DNA from 3 places in the Streptomyces sp. NPDC017095 genome. Region 3 is predicted to be linked to each of the others. Evidence: riboswitches for the same ligand, from Rfam matches in the RefSeq annotation. Region 3 holds a riboswitch; each other region holds the start of a gene.

Region 1 (4,872 bases), on a different contig from region 3:
GCGCTCCAGCAGGGACAGCTTCTGCCGGTCCGGGCCGTCCGCGGCGACGCGCAGGGTGTGCGTGCCGGACACCAGCTCGGTGAGCCTGTCCTTCGGGTCGGCCGAGGAGCCGTCGCCGGAGTCCTTGCCGGAGCCGCCCCGGGCCCCGGAGAGCAGCCCGTCCTCCAGGCCGCCGAGGTCGGGCAGGCCCAGGTCGGTGCTGATCTTCACGGTGCCGGACAGCCGCTGTACGTCCGACCGGGCCATCTTCTCGACGAGCTGCTGTGCGCTGATCTTCGGCAGGTCGGGGTCACCGGAGTCGGCGAGCGCCGGGACGAGCCCGATCGTGACCGCCGCCACCCCCACCACCGCGACCGGAACCGCGTACCGGGCGGCCGTGCGCCGTCCCGTGCGCGCGTCCTCGTCCCGCGTGGCGCCCACTGTGTCCTCGCTGTCGTACGGTGCCATGTGTGCCCTACCTCCGTCGTCGGCGGCGGCTGTCCTCACGCTGGTCCACCCTGACCGCCATTCTCACCCGAAACGGTGAGGAGTGGTGATGTCCGTGGTGTCCATATGACCAAATCGGCCGCGCGGAAGCGTCACCCCACGGAGCCAGCCGCGCGTACGCCTGCGGTATGACACGGAACGGCCGCGCCTCCTCCCGACCCCTAGGGGACGGACGATCGCCGGGCGGGGTCAGCCCGCGCGGTGCACCACCGCGTCGCACAGCTCGGTCAGCGCGGCCTTGGCGTCGCACTCGGTGAGCGGGGCCAGCGCGGCCCGCGCCTCCTCCGCGTACCGGATCGTGTCCCGGCGGGCCTGCTCCAGCGCGGGGTGCGTGCGCAGCCCGGCCAGCGCCTCGGCGTGCCGGGCGTCGTCGCTGAGGTCGGAGTCCAGCAGTTCGCACAGCGCGACGTCCTCGGGCAGGCCCAGCCGGGCGGCCCGCTCGCGCAGCCGGAGCACCGGCAGGGTCGGGATGCCCTCGCGCAGGTCGGTGCCCGGGGTCTTGCCGGACTCGTGGGAGTCGGAGGCGATGTCCAGGACGTCGTCCGCGAGCTGGAAGGCGACGCCGAGCCGTTCGCCGTACTGGGTGAGCACGTCGACGACCCGCTCGTCGGCGCCGGACATCATCGCGCCGAACCGGCACGCCACCGCGACCAGGGAGCCCGTCTTGCCGGCCAGCACGTCCAGGTAGTGCTCGACCGGGTCGCGGCCGTCGGAGGGGCCCGCGGTCTCCAGGATCTGACCGGTGACCAGCCGTTCGAAGGCCAGGGCCTGCACCCGGACCGCCTCCGGGCCGAGGTCGGCGAGGATGTGGGAGGCGCGGGCGAAGAGGAAGTCGCCGGTGAGGACCGCGACGGAGTTGCCCCAGCGCGTGTTGGCGCTGTCCACGCCCCGGCGCACGGCCGCCTCGTCCATGACGTCGTCGTGGTAGAGCGTGGCCAGGTGGGTCAGCTCCACGACCACGGCCGACGGCACGACGCCCGGTGCGTAAGGGTCGCCGAACTGGGCCGCGAGCATCACGAGAAGGGGCCGGAACCGCTTCCCGCCGGCCCGGACGAGGTGCTGAGCGGCCCCGGTGATGAACGGGACCTCGCTCTTGGTGGCCTCGAGCAAGCCTTCCTCGACAGCCGTCAATCCGGCCTGGACATCGGCTTCCAGAGCCTGGTCCCGCACGCTCAGCCCGAACGGCCCGACGACGGTCACGAGGGGTCTCCTGTCTGCTGGTGTCTGCTGGCGATTACACGGTTTGTCGATAGGTCGCTGCCATCACTCAAGTCAGCGTATCCGGTCCCGTTTCGATCACCGATAGCGCCCACCCGTCCAGCTTGGGTGGTATCGGATCATGGCGGGCATAGTTTTGATCACATAGTAATACTCCACTTCCCTCACGACCCGGACTCCGGGTTCGAATCGCCCTAACACCCCTAATCCCCCATGTCTGATTTGACGTCATTTGCTATTTCGTGAATTGGGTCACCCGGCCGACGGACCCACCCCACCCGCCACACCGCCGACCGCCCGTTGCCTGTCGGCGAGTTGAGGATTGGCGACCGCAAAGGATCAAGTACCCCATACAGCGGTGATCAAGGTCAAATAGCGCCTTAAGCGCATCCGGTACTTGTTCCCGACATGTGCTCTCGCATACGTTCCGGGCCGTCGGGCGGACGCCGAATCCTGCCGCCGCCCGCGTAACCCATCGACGAACTCATTCGTACGGCAGGAGCGGGGGACCCAGGTAAGCCGCCGTCCCGGCGCGGCACGTGCCGCGTCGGGACGGCTTGGGTCTGTCGTTTGGATCAGGCCGGATCAGGGAGCGGGGTCTGGTGCCGTGCATCGCAAGGCGGAGGAGGGCGCCATGGCGGAGCCATGGCAACCGACGACAACGCGGCGAGGTGCGGTGCCAGGACCCGCGAGCCCGGCCTGATCCAAACGAGAGGCCCTAGGGGTGAAGCCGTGCCTCCTCCAGGGCACGGCCGGGCGCCTCCCCGCCCGAACCCGACAGCTCACCTCGCAGGCGCCGGAGAGGATTCCCCATGCCTGCCGCCGCTCAGCACACCCGCAACACCCGGCTCGTCCGCGCCGTCGCCGCCGCCTGCACCGGTGCGGCCGTCCTCGCCCTGCCGCTGATCGGCGCGACCGGCGCCGCCGCGGCCACCACCGCCGCCCCGGCGTCCGCCACCACCCCCGCCGGCTACCCGAACACCCTCGACGGCTGGATCCGCGAGTCCCTCGCGATCATGGGCCAGAAGGGCATCCCGGGCACCTACAACGGCATCTACCGCAACGTGATGCGCGAGTCCTCGGGCAACCCGGCGGCCATCAACCTCTGGGACTCCAACGCCGCCAAGGGCATCCCGTCCAAGGGCCTGCTCCAGGTCATCGACCCGACGTTCAACGCCTACCACGTCGCCGGAACGTCCTTCGACATCTACGACCCGGTCGCGAACATCACCGCCGCCTGCAACTACGCGGCCGCGCGGTACGGATCGATCGACAACGTCTTCGGCGCCTACTGACCGGCACCGGCCGGTGTCCCCGGACACCACCGCGGGCCCGGTCAGCCGGCCGGGAACAGTCTTTCGAGGACGACAGCGACGCCGTCGTCCTCGTTCGACGCGGTGACCTCGTCCGCCACCGCCTTCAGCTCGGGATGCGCGCCGGCCATGGCGACACCGCGCGCGGCCCAGTCGAACATCGGGATGTCGTTGGGCATGTCACCGAAGGCGAGGGCCCGTTCGGCGCCGATCCCCAGCCGCTCGGCGGCCAGCGCCAGTCCGGTCGCCTTCGTCACCCCGCCCGGCTGGAGCTCCACGGTGCCCGGCCCCGACATGGTGACCGTCGCCAGCGAGCCCACCACGGAGCGCGCCACGGCCGCCAACTCGTCGTCGGACAGCCCGGCGTGGCGCAGCAGCACCTTGCTGATGGGCGCGCTCCACAGCTCGGCCCGCCGGCCGACGCGGACCGCGGGCAGCGTCGGGTGGGGCATCCGGTAGCCGGGCTCGATGAGCGTGCGCCCGTCCACGCCGTCCTGGTCGACCGCCGCGTACACCTGCCCCACCTCCGCCTCGATCTTGCCGAGCGCGGTCTCCGCCAGCTCCCGCTCCAGCCGCACCGACCACAGCAGCCGGCCGGCCCCGGCGTCGTAGACCTGTGCTCCCTGTCCGCACACCGCAAGACCCGTGCAGCCCAGGCGCGCGAGCAGGGACCGCACCCGCGGGGCCGGGCGGCCCGTCACGACCAGATGCCGGGCCCCGGCCCGCGCCACCCGTGCGAGCGCGGCCAGCGACCGGTCGGAGACGGTGTCGTCGCCGCGCAGCAGCGTCCCGTCCAGGTCGGTGGCGATCAGTGCATATGCCGGGGTGGGTGCCATGATCAGAGAATACGGACACCGCGCCCCGCCGACTCACCCGTCTTTGCGCCTACTTGTGTGCCGTCCGGCCCGAAATACCCTGCGGGGACGCCCTCCTGGCGGCCGGGACCGGCGCAAGCCGCCGGCGGACCCGGTGCCGGCCTCCCTTCCGGGGCCCGCCGTGCGGCACTGCCCATGACACGCATCTCGGCCGTAACGTGTGGCGCGACCACATGGAACGCATCGCCATGCACGGCCCGGATGAGAGTGAGGCAGCACCCCATGCCCCCCTTCGACGTCCCCGAGGGCGACCCCTTCGGCCCGCACAACCTCCCCTACGGCGTGTTCTCGCCCGCCGGCAGCACGGAGCGGAGGATCGGCGTCCGGCTCGGGAACCACGTCCTGGACGCGGGCGCCGCCGCCGCGGCCCTCGGCTCGCCCCACCAGCCGCTGCTCGCCCGGCCCACCCTGAACCTGCTGCTGGCCGCCGGCCCCGCCGCCTGGTCGGAGGTGCGGCGCGCCGTCACGTCCTGGGTCACGGACCCGGCGCACCGCGCGGCCGTCGAGCCGCTGTTCCACCCCTTGTCCGAGGTGGCCCTGCACCTGCCCTTCGAGGTGGCGGACTACGTCGACTTCTACGCCTCGGAGCACCACGCCCGCAACGTCGGCCGGATCTTCCGCCCGGACGCCGAGGACTCCCTCACCCCCAACTGGAAGCACCTGCCGATCGGTTACCACGGCCGCTCCGGCACGGTCGTCGTCTCGGGCACGGACGTCGTACGGCCGGCCGGGCAGCGCAAGGGCCCGGCCGACCCCGCGCCCGTCTTCGGCCCGTCGGTCCGGCTGGACATCGAGGCCGAGGTCGGTTTCGTCGTGGGCGTGCCGTCGCGGCCGGGCAGCCCGGTCCCGCTCGGCGCGTTCCGGGAGCACGTCTTCGGGCTGTGCCTGCTGAACGACTGGTCCGCACGGGACGTCCAGGCCTGGGAGTACGTCCCGCTCGGCCCGTTCCTCGGCAAGTCCTTCGCCACCTCGGTGTCGGC
Region 2 (4,872 bases), on a different contig from region 3:
CGAGGCCCTCGCGGTCGGAGAAGCCGAGGGACTCCTCCAGGCGCTCGGCGCTGATGTTGGAGGCGGCGATGTGCCGGACCTTGCCGGCCTTCACCAGCTCGTCCAGCGCGCCGATGATCTCCTCGACCGGCACCTCGGGCTGGTCGAAGTGGGTGTAGTACAGGTCGATGTAGTCGGTGCCCAGACGGCGCAGGGAGGCGTCGGCGGCGGCCTTGACGGTGCCGGCGGACAGGCCCTGGAACTCGGGATGCTGGCTGACCTTGGTCGCGATGACCACGTCGGAGCGGTTGCCGCGCTCCGCGAGCCACTTGCCGATGATCGTCTCGGACTCGCCGCCCTTGTTGCCGGGAACCCAGGCCGAGTAGACGTCGGCGGTGTCGATGAAGTTGCCGCCCGCGGCCGTGTAGGCGTCGAGGACGGCGAAGGAGGTCTGCTCGTCGGCCGTCCAGCCGAACACGTTGCCGCCGAGGGAGAGCGGGAAGACCTCGAGGTCGGAGGAGCCGAGTGTACGAAGTGACGTCATACCCGGTGCCAACGCCGGCGGCGGGCGATCGCATCCCGCCCCCGGCGCCGGGTTTCACGGCGCGGGCGGCGGGAGCGGAGGCCCGCCGCCCGGATCAGACCGGGCCGGGACCGGACCAGAACCTGATCAGGACCGGTGCGGGACCCGGGCCCGCGAGCCCGGACCGGTCCGGTCGAGGGACCCGGGTCAGGGGCGGGTCAGGGGTTGAGGCCCTTGTCGCGCAGCCACGCCATCGGGTCGATGCCGGCGGGCGCGCCGCCGGGGTGGACCTCCAGGTGCAGGTGCGCCCCGGTGACGTTGCCGGTGGAGCCGACGCGGCCGATGACCTCGCCGGTGGCGACCTTCTGGCCGGCGGTGACGTTGATCGAGGACTGGTGGCAGAACCACAGCTCGGTGCCGTCGTCCAGGGTCAGGATCGTGCGGTAGCCGTAGGAGGAGCCGGCCCAGCCCGCTTCGGTGATCGTGCCGTTGTGCACGGCCTTGATCAGGGTGCCGGCGGCGGCGGCGAAGTCCAGACCGGTGTGGTGGCCGGAGGACCACATGGTCCCGCCCTGACCGAACGTGGCGGTGATCGTGTAGGCGGAGGTCGGCAGCGCGTACTGCTTGGCCAGCTCGGCCAGCCGCTTCTCCTGCGCCGCCTTCTCGGCCTGCGCCTTGGCCTTCTCGGCGTCGGCCTGCGCCTTGTGCTGGGCGGCGACGGCCTCGGCGGCGGCCTCCTTCTCGGCCTGCGCGGCGGCCTCGGCGCTCTGCTTCCCGACGGCGGCGAGCGCGGCGGCGGTGGCCTTGCTGTCGGCCTGGCCCTGCTGCTGCTCGGCCTGCGCCATGATCCGGCTGCGCAGCAGTTCGCCCGCGTCGGCGTCGCCCCGGGTGTCCCCGGCGGCCACGGCGACGGTGCTGAGCGCGGCGGTCGCGGTGGCCTCGGACGCCTGGTCGTCGGCGGAGCCGTCGTCGAAGAGGGAGCCCACGGAGGGCAGGTCGGGCAGGGCGAGGGGTACCGGCGGCTTGCCGGAGTTGGCGCTGGCCATGCCGCCCGCGCCGACCGCGGCGATGACGCCGACGCCGAGGACGGTGGAGCTGCGCGCGAAGCCGCCGCGCTGCTTGGCGACCCGGTGCCGGCCGCGGACCGGGGCGACGGATTCCTCGGTGGGGTTCCACTCCTCCCACGGGCCGTCGTCGGCGGGGTGGGCGCCGTAGCCGAAGATCTCGGGCTCGGACTCGCGCTGTGCCGGTATGGACAGGGCTTCGGGGGCAGGCCGGTTGGACGCCACGCGGGCGCGCTCCTTTCCTTCCTCCGCCTACCGGGTTAGCTGACGGGTTCGGAGCAGGAAGGTCTCCTACGCGCGTATACCGGTCGTGGGCTCCCCTGAGTCCACTGCGGTACCCGCGTGATTCACCCCAAAATGGTGGTTCCCCGGTTCCCTTGCGGGATTCGGCGCGTGCGCGCGGAGCCGCCTTCTGTGACGGCTGGGACGACCGCGCTGCGTTATCGAACGTTAATAGACTTGCCAGTCACTTTCCAAGCCGTTCAGCGTGATCATTACCGTTTTCGGTGGTGGAGTTATCCCTCAATACCCCGGCAAACCCGACGAGTTGACCGACGCCCGGGAATGTTCAGCAGTCACCCCGGGTTTTGATGGTGACTCAGTTGTTATGCGCACGGCGCCCGTCCGATCACCCTCCGTGACGCACGGCGGGCCGCGGAGAAGCGATGTGCGAGCACCCCTGTGGATGACGTACACTGGAGTCACAACGACGCGGGGTGGAGCAGCTCGGTAGCTCGCTGGGCTCATAACCCAGAGGTCGCAGGTTCAAATCCTGTCCCCGCTACTGAAGGCCGAGGGCCCGGAATCCAGTGGATTCCGGGCCCTCGGTGTTTCCCCGCGTGCCCGGGGGCTCAGCCCGGCAGATGGGCGTTCGGCGCCTTGGCCAGGCCCGCCAGCTCCGGCAGTACGACGACCCGGGCGCCCGCGGCCGTCAGCACACCCGTCCCGTCCGCCGCGGTCACGAACGTGTCGGGCTCCCGCCAGGCGGTGACCACCCGGCGTACCCCCGCCCGCAGGATCAGCTCGGCACAGGGCGCGGGCCGGGAGGCGCGGCGGGCACACGGCTCCAGGCTGCTGTAGACCGTGGCGCCGGGCAGCCGGGGATCGGCCGGATCGGTCTTGGCGAGCGCGGCCTCCTCCGCGTGCACCACGGGATCGCCGCCCTCGCGCGAGTGGCCCCGGGCCAGTTCCGTGCCGTCCGCCGCGACCACCACCGCGCCGACGCTGAACGCCGTCTCCGAGGGCGGGCACAGGGCCGCGAGGTCGCAGGCGGTGCGCAGCCAGTGGCGGTCGGCGGCGGTGGCGTCCGGGCCGGCGCCGGGGGCCGTGGGCGCGTACCGCATGAGGACCACGTCCTCGATCCGGCGGGTATCGAGCAGCCGCAGCCGTCCGCCCTGGTAGGCGCCGGGTCCGAACAGCCGCGGGGCGGCGGGGTCGCCGACGAACAGCGGGGCGAGGACGAGCTGGAGTTCGTCGGCGAGACCCTGCTGGAGGAGCTGGGTGTGGACCGTGCCGCCGCCCTCGACCATCAGGCGCTCCACCCCGCGCACGTCGCGCAGGTGCTCCAGCAGGGTCCGCCAGTCCAGGGCGGGGCCGAGCGGGACGACGTCGGCGGTGCGGCCGAGGAGCCGGGCGGCCCGTGCGGCGCCCCGGTCGGTCGTGCAGACCAGCTTGTCGCCGCCGGTGTGCCAGAAGCGCGCCGCCGGGTCGAGATCGCCGGAACCGGTGACGGTGACCTTCAGCGGGTACTCCGGTCTGCCCGCCGCCCGCCGGGCCGCGCGCCGCCCGGCGGAGTTGACCAGCAGGCGCGGGTTGTCGGCGCGGAGGGTGCCGGCGCCGACGAGGACGGCGTCGGCCCAGGCCCGCACCTCGTCGACCCGGTCGAAGTCGGCCGGGCTGGACAGCAGGAGCCGCTCGGGGCCGGTGTCGTCCAGACAGCCGTCGAGGGAGACGGCGGCGGACAGCAGCACGTACGGCAGGGGCATGGCGCTCTTTCTTCCGGGGCGGACGGATTCTTCCGGACGGACGGTTCCGGGGCGAACAGCGGATTCTTCCGGGGCGGAAGTGGCTTCTTCGGGGCGGGCGGTGGCACGGCCGTCTTGGTTCAAGTTTTAAACAAACCTACACTGGCGATATGACGACCCGCTGGCTCACTCCCGAGGAGCAGCGCGCCTGGCGCGCCTACATCGCCGCCTCCCGCCTCCTGGAGGACGCGGTCGACCGGCAGCTCCAGCAGGAGGGCGGCATGCCACACCTGTTCTACTCGGTGCTGGCCAACCTCTCCGACGCCCCCGGCCGGCGGCTGCGCATGACCGATCTCGCCGAGACACTGAAGATCACCCGCAGCCGGCTGACGTACGTGGTGAACCGGCTGGAGCGGGACGGGCTGGTGCGCCGGGAGAACTGCCGCGAGGACAGGCGCGCCTCGCTCGCGGCGCTGACGGACGAGGGGCGGGCCGTCCTGGAGCGTACGGCGCCCGGGCATGTCGAGACGGTCCGCACCCTGCTGTTCGACCGGCTCACCGAGGAGCAGGTGGGGCAGCTCGAGGAGATCTGCACGGGCATCGCGCGCGGCTTGCAGGGCGAGGGCACGGATCCCGGGGCGGACGACGTGCCCTGGCGGCGCCGTTCGTCCCCCTGCTGACCCGGGCGGTTCCCGTACCGGAGACCCCGAGGCCCGGCGGGGTCAATTGCTTTAACTTTTAAGCACAAGGTAGGGTCCGGTCCACCACTGCTTCAAATGTGAAGCACCTCGCCCGGAGGGATTCCGCATGCCCGACCTCCCCGCCGCCACCCCGCGCGCCCGCGTCCGGGTACCGCTGCGCTTCGCCGACGGCTACCGCGCCGACGCCGAACTCGTCACCTTCCACGGTCTCACCGACGGCCGGGAGCACCTCGCCGTCGTCCTGGGCGAACCCGGCCCGGTCCCGCTGGTGCGGCTGCACTCCGAGTGCCTGACCGGCGACGTCTTCGGCTCGGCGCGCTGCGACTGCGGCCCGCAACTGCGCGAGGCGGTCGAGCGCGTCGCCGGCCGCGGCGGCATCCTGCTCTACCTGCGCCAGGAGGGCCGGGGCATCGGCCTCTACAACAAGCTGGACGCGTACGCCCTCCAGGACCAGGGCCTGGACACCTACGAGGCGAACGCCGCCCTCGGGCTCCCGGAGGACGCCCGTGACTACACGGCCGCCGCGCAGATGCTCACCGCCCTCGGCGTCACCGAGCTGGACCTGCTCTCCAACAACCCCGACAAGGCCGAGCAGTTGCGCGCGCGGGGCATCACCGTACGGGAGCGGGTGCCCACCGGCG
Region 3 (4,872 bases):
CGAGGGCCCGACGCCCGAGGAGATGGAGCGCGCCCAGGCCCAGCTGGAGCGCGAGTGGCTGGACCGGCTCGGCACGGTCGCCGGCCGCGCCGACGAACTGTGCCGGTTCGCCGTCCTGTTCGGCGACCCCCAGCTCGCCCTGACCGCCGTCCAGCGCGTCCTGGAGGTGACCCCGGAGGAGGTCCAGGAGGTCGCCAAGGCCCGCCTGCGGCCCGACAACCGCGCCGTCCTCGTCTACGAGCCGAAGTCCCCGGAGGCCGTCGAGGACACCGGGATCCCCGAGGACCCGGAGCAGGAAGCGACCGTAGAGGCGGCCCGCGACGAGACCGAGAACGAGGAGACGGCCCAGTGACCGAACTCGCCACCATGGAGTTCCACCCCCAGCCGCAGCCCGGTGACGCCAGGCCCTGGGCGTTCCCGGCCCCCGAGCGCGCCGCGCTCGGCAACGGCCTGACCGTGCTGCGCTGCCACCGCCCCGGCCAGCAGGTCGTCGCCGTGGAGGTGCTGCTGGACGCGCCGCTGGAGGCCGAGCCGGCCGGCCTGGACGGTGTCGCCACGATCATGGCGCGGGCCTTCTCCGAGGGCACCGACAAGCACTCCGCCGAGGACTTCGCCGCGGAGCTGGAGCGTGCGGGCGCCACCCTGGACGCGCACGCCGACCACCCCGGAGTGCGGATCAGCCTGGAGGTCCCGGCCTCCCGCCTGGCCAAGGGCCTCGGACTGCTCGCCGACGCCCTGCGCGCGCCCGCGTTCGCCGAGAGCGAGGTCGAGCGCCTCGTCCGCAACCGCCTGGACGAGATCCCGCACGAGCTGGCCAACCCCTCCCGCCGGGCCGCCAAGGAGCTCTCCAGGGAGCTGTTCCCGGCGGCTTCCCGGATGTCCCGGCCGCGCCAGGGCACCGAGGAGACGGTCGCGAAGATCGACGCCGGGGCCGTACGCGCCTTCTACGACCGGCATGTGCGGCCCGCCACGGGCACCGTGGTGGTCGTCGGCGACCTGACCGGCATCGACCTGGACGCGCTGCTCGACGACACCCTCGGCACCTGGACCGGCACGCCGGGCGAGCCCCGGCCGGTGCCGCCGGTGACCGCCGACGACACCGGGCGCGTGGTCATCGTGGACCGGCCCGGCGCCGTGCAGACGCAGTTGCTCATCGGCCGGATCGGCCCCGACCGGCACGACCGGGTGTGGCCCGCGCAGGTGCTCGGCACGTACTGCCTGGGCGGCACCCTCACCTCCCGTCTGGACCGTGTCCTGCGCGAGGAGAAGGGCTACACCTACGGCGTGCGCTCCTTCGGCCAGGTCCTGCGCTCGGCGCCGGACGGCACGGGCGCCGCGATGCTCGCCATCAGCGGCTCCGTGGACACGCCGAACACCGGTCCCGCGCTGGACGACCTGTGGAAGGTGCTGCGCACCCTCGCGGCGGAGGGCCTGACCGACGCCGAGCGGGACGTCGCCGTACAGAACCTGGTCGGGGTGGCGCCGCTGAAGTACGAGACCGCGGCGGCCGTCGCCAGCACGCTGGCCGACCAGGTCGAGCAGCACCTGCCCGACGACTTCCAGGCGACGCTGTACCGGCAGTTGGCCGCCACGGGCACCGTGGAGGCCACCGCGGCCGTCGTGAACGCCTTCCCGGTGGACCGGCTGGTGACCGTCCTGGTCGGCGACGCCGCCCAGATCAAGGCACCGGTCGAGGCGCTCGGCATCGGTGAAGTGACGGTGGTGTCGGCCGAGTAGCGCCCCGCACGGCGTACGCGGCGGGCACTGCAAGCGCGCATGGGGGCCCTGACGGTGCACCGGCCGTCAGGGCCTCCACTGTTCCACTCGCTCCCTCAGGTGCCCGTTTTGGGGCGGAGGTTGCCTGTCTGCCCTGTGGGATGCGCTACAAAAAGCCGGATTCGTTTGAGGTGGGAAAGCGGGCCGCCGTAGCGTCACCTGGGCTGTTCGTCAGGCAGTGCGCCGCACCCGCGGCACCGGACAGTCATCGCCGAGTCCCCGTACGGCGCGAGCCAGGGGAGCCGGGGACCCACGTCCCTGGGGTGAATCGGGCGCCCGCGAGGGGGCCCGTAGGAGACCTTCCTGCTCCGAACCCGTCAGCTAACCCGGTAGGCGAGAGGGAAGGAAAGGACCAGCCACCACATGGCGTTCATGTGCGCCACCGGCAAGCACCGCAAGCCCGGCCGGGTCAAGCGGACCACCGCGCAGGCGGCCGGCGTCGCGGCCCTGACCACCACGGGCGTGCTCGGCTCCCTCGCCGCCTCCCCGGCGGTCGCCGCCGGGAACCCCGCGGACCAGACCGGCCTCACCCCGGTCCTCGCCGCGACCGAGGACGTCGCCGGCCTGATCGACGCCCAGGCCACCGCGCAGCAGCAGGCCGCCGAGCGGAAGGCGGCCGAGGAGGCCGCCGCGAAGGCCGCCGCCAAGCGGGCCGAGGAGGTGCGCCAGGCCAAGGCCCGTGCCGCCCGCGAGGCCGAGCGCAAGCGGCTGAACACCTTCGTCGCCCCCATCGCGCACTCCTACGTCTCCACGGCCTACCGGGCCAGCAGCTCCCTGTGGTCCTCCGGTTCGCACACCGGCATCGACTTCCACGCGGCCAGCGGCACGGCCGTCCACGCGGTGGGCTCCGGCACGGTCGTCTCCACGGGCTGGGGCGGCGCCTACGGCAACCAGATCGTGATCCGGATGGCCGACGGCATGTACACGCAGTACGGGCACCTGTCGTCCATCGGCGTCACCGTGGGCCAGCAGGTCGTCCCGGGCCAGCAGATCGGCCTGTCCGGCGCCACCGGCAACGTCACCGGGCCGCACCTGCACTTCGAGGCGCGCACGACTCCCGAGTACGGCTCCGACGTCGACCCCGTCGCCTACCTCCGCGGCCACGGCGTGCACATCTGACGCGTCCCGCGCGGTCCTTCCCAGCCCCGGCTCTCCGAGCCGGGGCTTTCGCCGTATTCCGTGCTGTCCGCCGGGCCCGCTGACCAAAAAATATCCATGAATTACGACCCGCCGTCGGAAATTCCGGCTCATTGTCATAGAGTCACGGAACACGCGTCCATCGTCGGCGTTTCACGGGGATTAAGGCGGAGGTCGGTCATGCGTATTCCGGCGCACTCGGTGTGCACCGCTGTCCGGGACGATATCGTCGCCGGTGTCTACGAGCGCGGCAGCCGCCTCACCGAGGAAGTCCTGGCCCGCCGCTACGGCGTCTCCCGCGTCCCCGTCCGCGAGGCGCTGCGCACCCTGGAGGCCGAGGGCTTCGTGGTGACGCGCCGGCACGCGGGCGCGTGCGTGGCCGAGCCGACCGAGCAGGAGGCCGCCGACGTGCTGGAGATGCGGACGCTGCTGGAGCCGCTGGGCGCCGCGCGGGCCGCCCAGCGGCGCACCGAGGCCCATCTGAAGGTGCTGCGCGGCCTGGTCCGGCTGGGCCAGGAGCGGGCCAGGAGGGGGCACAGCGAGGATCTGCGCGCGCTGGGCGGCTGGTTCCACGAGACCCTGGCGCAGGCGTCCGGCAGCCCGTCGCTGACCGCGGTGCTGACCCAGCTGCGGCACAAGATCGCGTGGATGTACACGGTGGAGCCCCCGGTGAGCCCGGCGGAGACCTGGGCGGAGCACGGCGCCATCGTGGACGCCGTGGCGCGCGGGGACGGCGAGCGCGCGCGGGCGCTGACGGCGCTGCACGCCGAGCGGGCCACGGGCGCGCACCGGCTGCGTTCCACTCGTGCCGGGGACCGGGTGAGGACTTCGCAACATGCCGTAAACGTATCGGGTCTGCGGCTTTAACACGGGCACCGTATACAAAGAAGAGCTATTCGGTGGCGGGTATTTTCCGCTGCCGTTTTCCCGGTGCCGGGAATTACTCGGCACCGGCCGTCCGGGCGCCGGGCGGAAATGCGGCCGGGAAAACGCGGAAGCCGCGCCATCCGGTGCGGACGGCACGGCTTCCGGTATTGCTCCGCCTCGGTGCGCGGACGGTCAGACCGTCTCGGGCAGCTCGTCCAGGCCCTCGGCGACCAGCTTGGCCAGACGGTCCAGGGCGGCGTCCGCGCCCTCGGCGTCGGAGGTGAGGACGATCTCCTCGCCACCCTGGGCGCCCAGACCCAGGACGGCCAGCATGGAGGCCGCGTTGACGGGGTTGCCCCCGGCCTTGGCGATCGTCACCGGGACGCCTGTGGCCGTGGCGGCTCGGACGAAGATGGAGGCGGGGCGGGCGTGAAGGCCCTCGGCCCAGCCGACGTTGACGCGGCGCTCAGCCATGTGTTGCTGCCCTTCGGTGTTCAGGTTGTCTAGACCAGTTTCCCATATCGTGAAGCATGCCCGGAGGGGACCCGTGTCCCGCCCCGGTGCGGCTCCGGACCGCGGCCTCGGTCCGGCGTTCCGCCCCCACGGACTGCCTCGCGCCATTGTCGTACACGAGCCGTACTCTGGGGCCCATGCAGACCTCGGCGGACCGGCAGGACCGGCACCACTACCCCGCCCACTGGGAGGCGGACGTGGTGCTGCGCGACGGTGGCACCGCGCGCATCAGGCCCATCACCGTCGATGACGCCGACCGCCTGGTCAGCTTCTACGAGCAGGTCTCGGACGAGTCGAAGTACTACCGCTTCTTCGCGCCGTACCCGCGGCTCTCCGCCAAGGACGTCCACCGCTTCACGCACCACGACTTCGTGGACCGGGTGGGGCTCGCGGCCACCATCGGCGGCGAGTTCATCGCCACCGTACGCTACGACCGCATCGGCGCCGCCGGCCTGCCCGCCCCGGCGCCCGCCGACGAGGCCGAGGTCGCCTTCCTGGTGCAGGACGCCCACCAGGGCCGCGGGGTCGCCTCCGCCCTCCTGGAGCACATCGCGGCCGTCGCGCGCGAGCGCGGCATCC

The links. A riboswitch is a leader RNA that binds a small molecule or an ion and turns the genes downstream of it on or off. The one in region 3 is predicted to bind cyclic di-AMP.
Region 1: another riboswitch for cyclic di-AMP. It lies ahead of ACH4OA_RS19420 (transglycosylase SLT domain-containing protein); the one in region 3 lies ahead of ACH4OA_RS18385 (M23 family metallopeptidase).
Region 2: another riboswitch for cyclic di-AMP. It lies ahead of ACH4OA_RS09115 (M23 family metallopeptidase); the one in region 3 lies ahead of ACH4OA_RS18385 (M23 family metallopeptidase).

Annotation. Positions count from the first base shown of each region.
Region 1 covers NZ_JBIROU010000009.1:109,629-114,500, reverse strand. Annotated here, with positions in the region: gene ACH4OA_RS19430 (outer membrane lipoprotein carrier protein LolA) at 1-447, opposite strand, end outside; gene ACH4OA_RS19425 (polyprenyl synthetase family protein) at 676-1,686, opposite strand; cyclic di-AMP (ydaO/yuaA leader) riboswitch at 2,391-2,513, shown strand; gene ACH4OA_RS19420 (transglycosylase SLT domain-containing protein) at 2,517-2,999, shown strand; gene ACH4OA_RS19415 (HAD family hydrolase) at 3,041-3,853, opposite strand; gene fahA (fumarylacetoacetase) at 4,115-4,872, shown strand, end outside.
Region 2 covers NZ_JBIROU010000003.1:640,945-645,816, reverse strand. Annotated here, with positions in the region: gene ACH4OA_RS09120 (aldo/keto reductase) at 1-523, opposite strand, end outside; gene ACH4OA_RS09115 (M23 family metallopeptidase) at 721-1,791, opposite strand; cyclic di-AMP (ydaO/yuaA leader) riboswitch at 1,804-1,968, opposite strand; tRNA gene ACH4OA_RS09110 (tRNA-Met) at 2,277-2,350, shown strand; gene ACH4OA_RS09105 (dihydrofolate reductase family protein) at 2,418-3,551, opposite strand; gene ACH4OA_RS09100 (MarR family winged helix-turn-helix transcriptional regulator) at 3,701-4,210, shown strand; gene ribA (GTP cyclohydrolase II) at 4,338-4,872, shown strand, end outside.
Region 3 covers NZ_JBIROU010000008.1:296,221-301,092, reverse strand. Annotated here, with positions in the region: gene ACH4OA_RS18395 (pitrilysin family protein) at 1-352, shown strand, start outside; gene ACH4OA_RS18390 (M16 family metallopeptidase) at 349-1,737, shown strand; cyclic di-AMP (ydaO/yuaA leader) riboswitch at 1,976-2,127, shown strand; gene ACH4OA_RS18385 (M23 family metallopeptidase) at 2,140-2,895, shown strand; gene ACH4OA_RS18380 (GntR family transcriptional regulator) at 3,094-3,780, shown strand; gene ACH4OA_RS18375 (HPr family phosphocarrier protein) at 3,973-4,254, opposite strand; gene ACH4OA_RS18370 (GNAT family N-acetyltransferase) at 4,431-4,872, shown strand, end outside.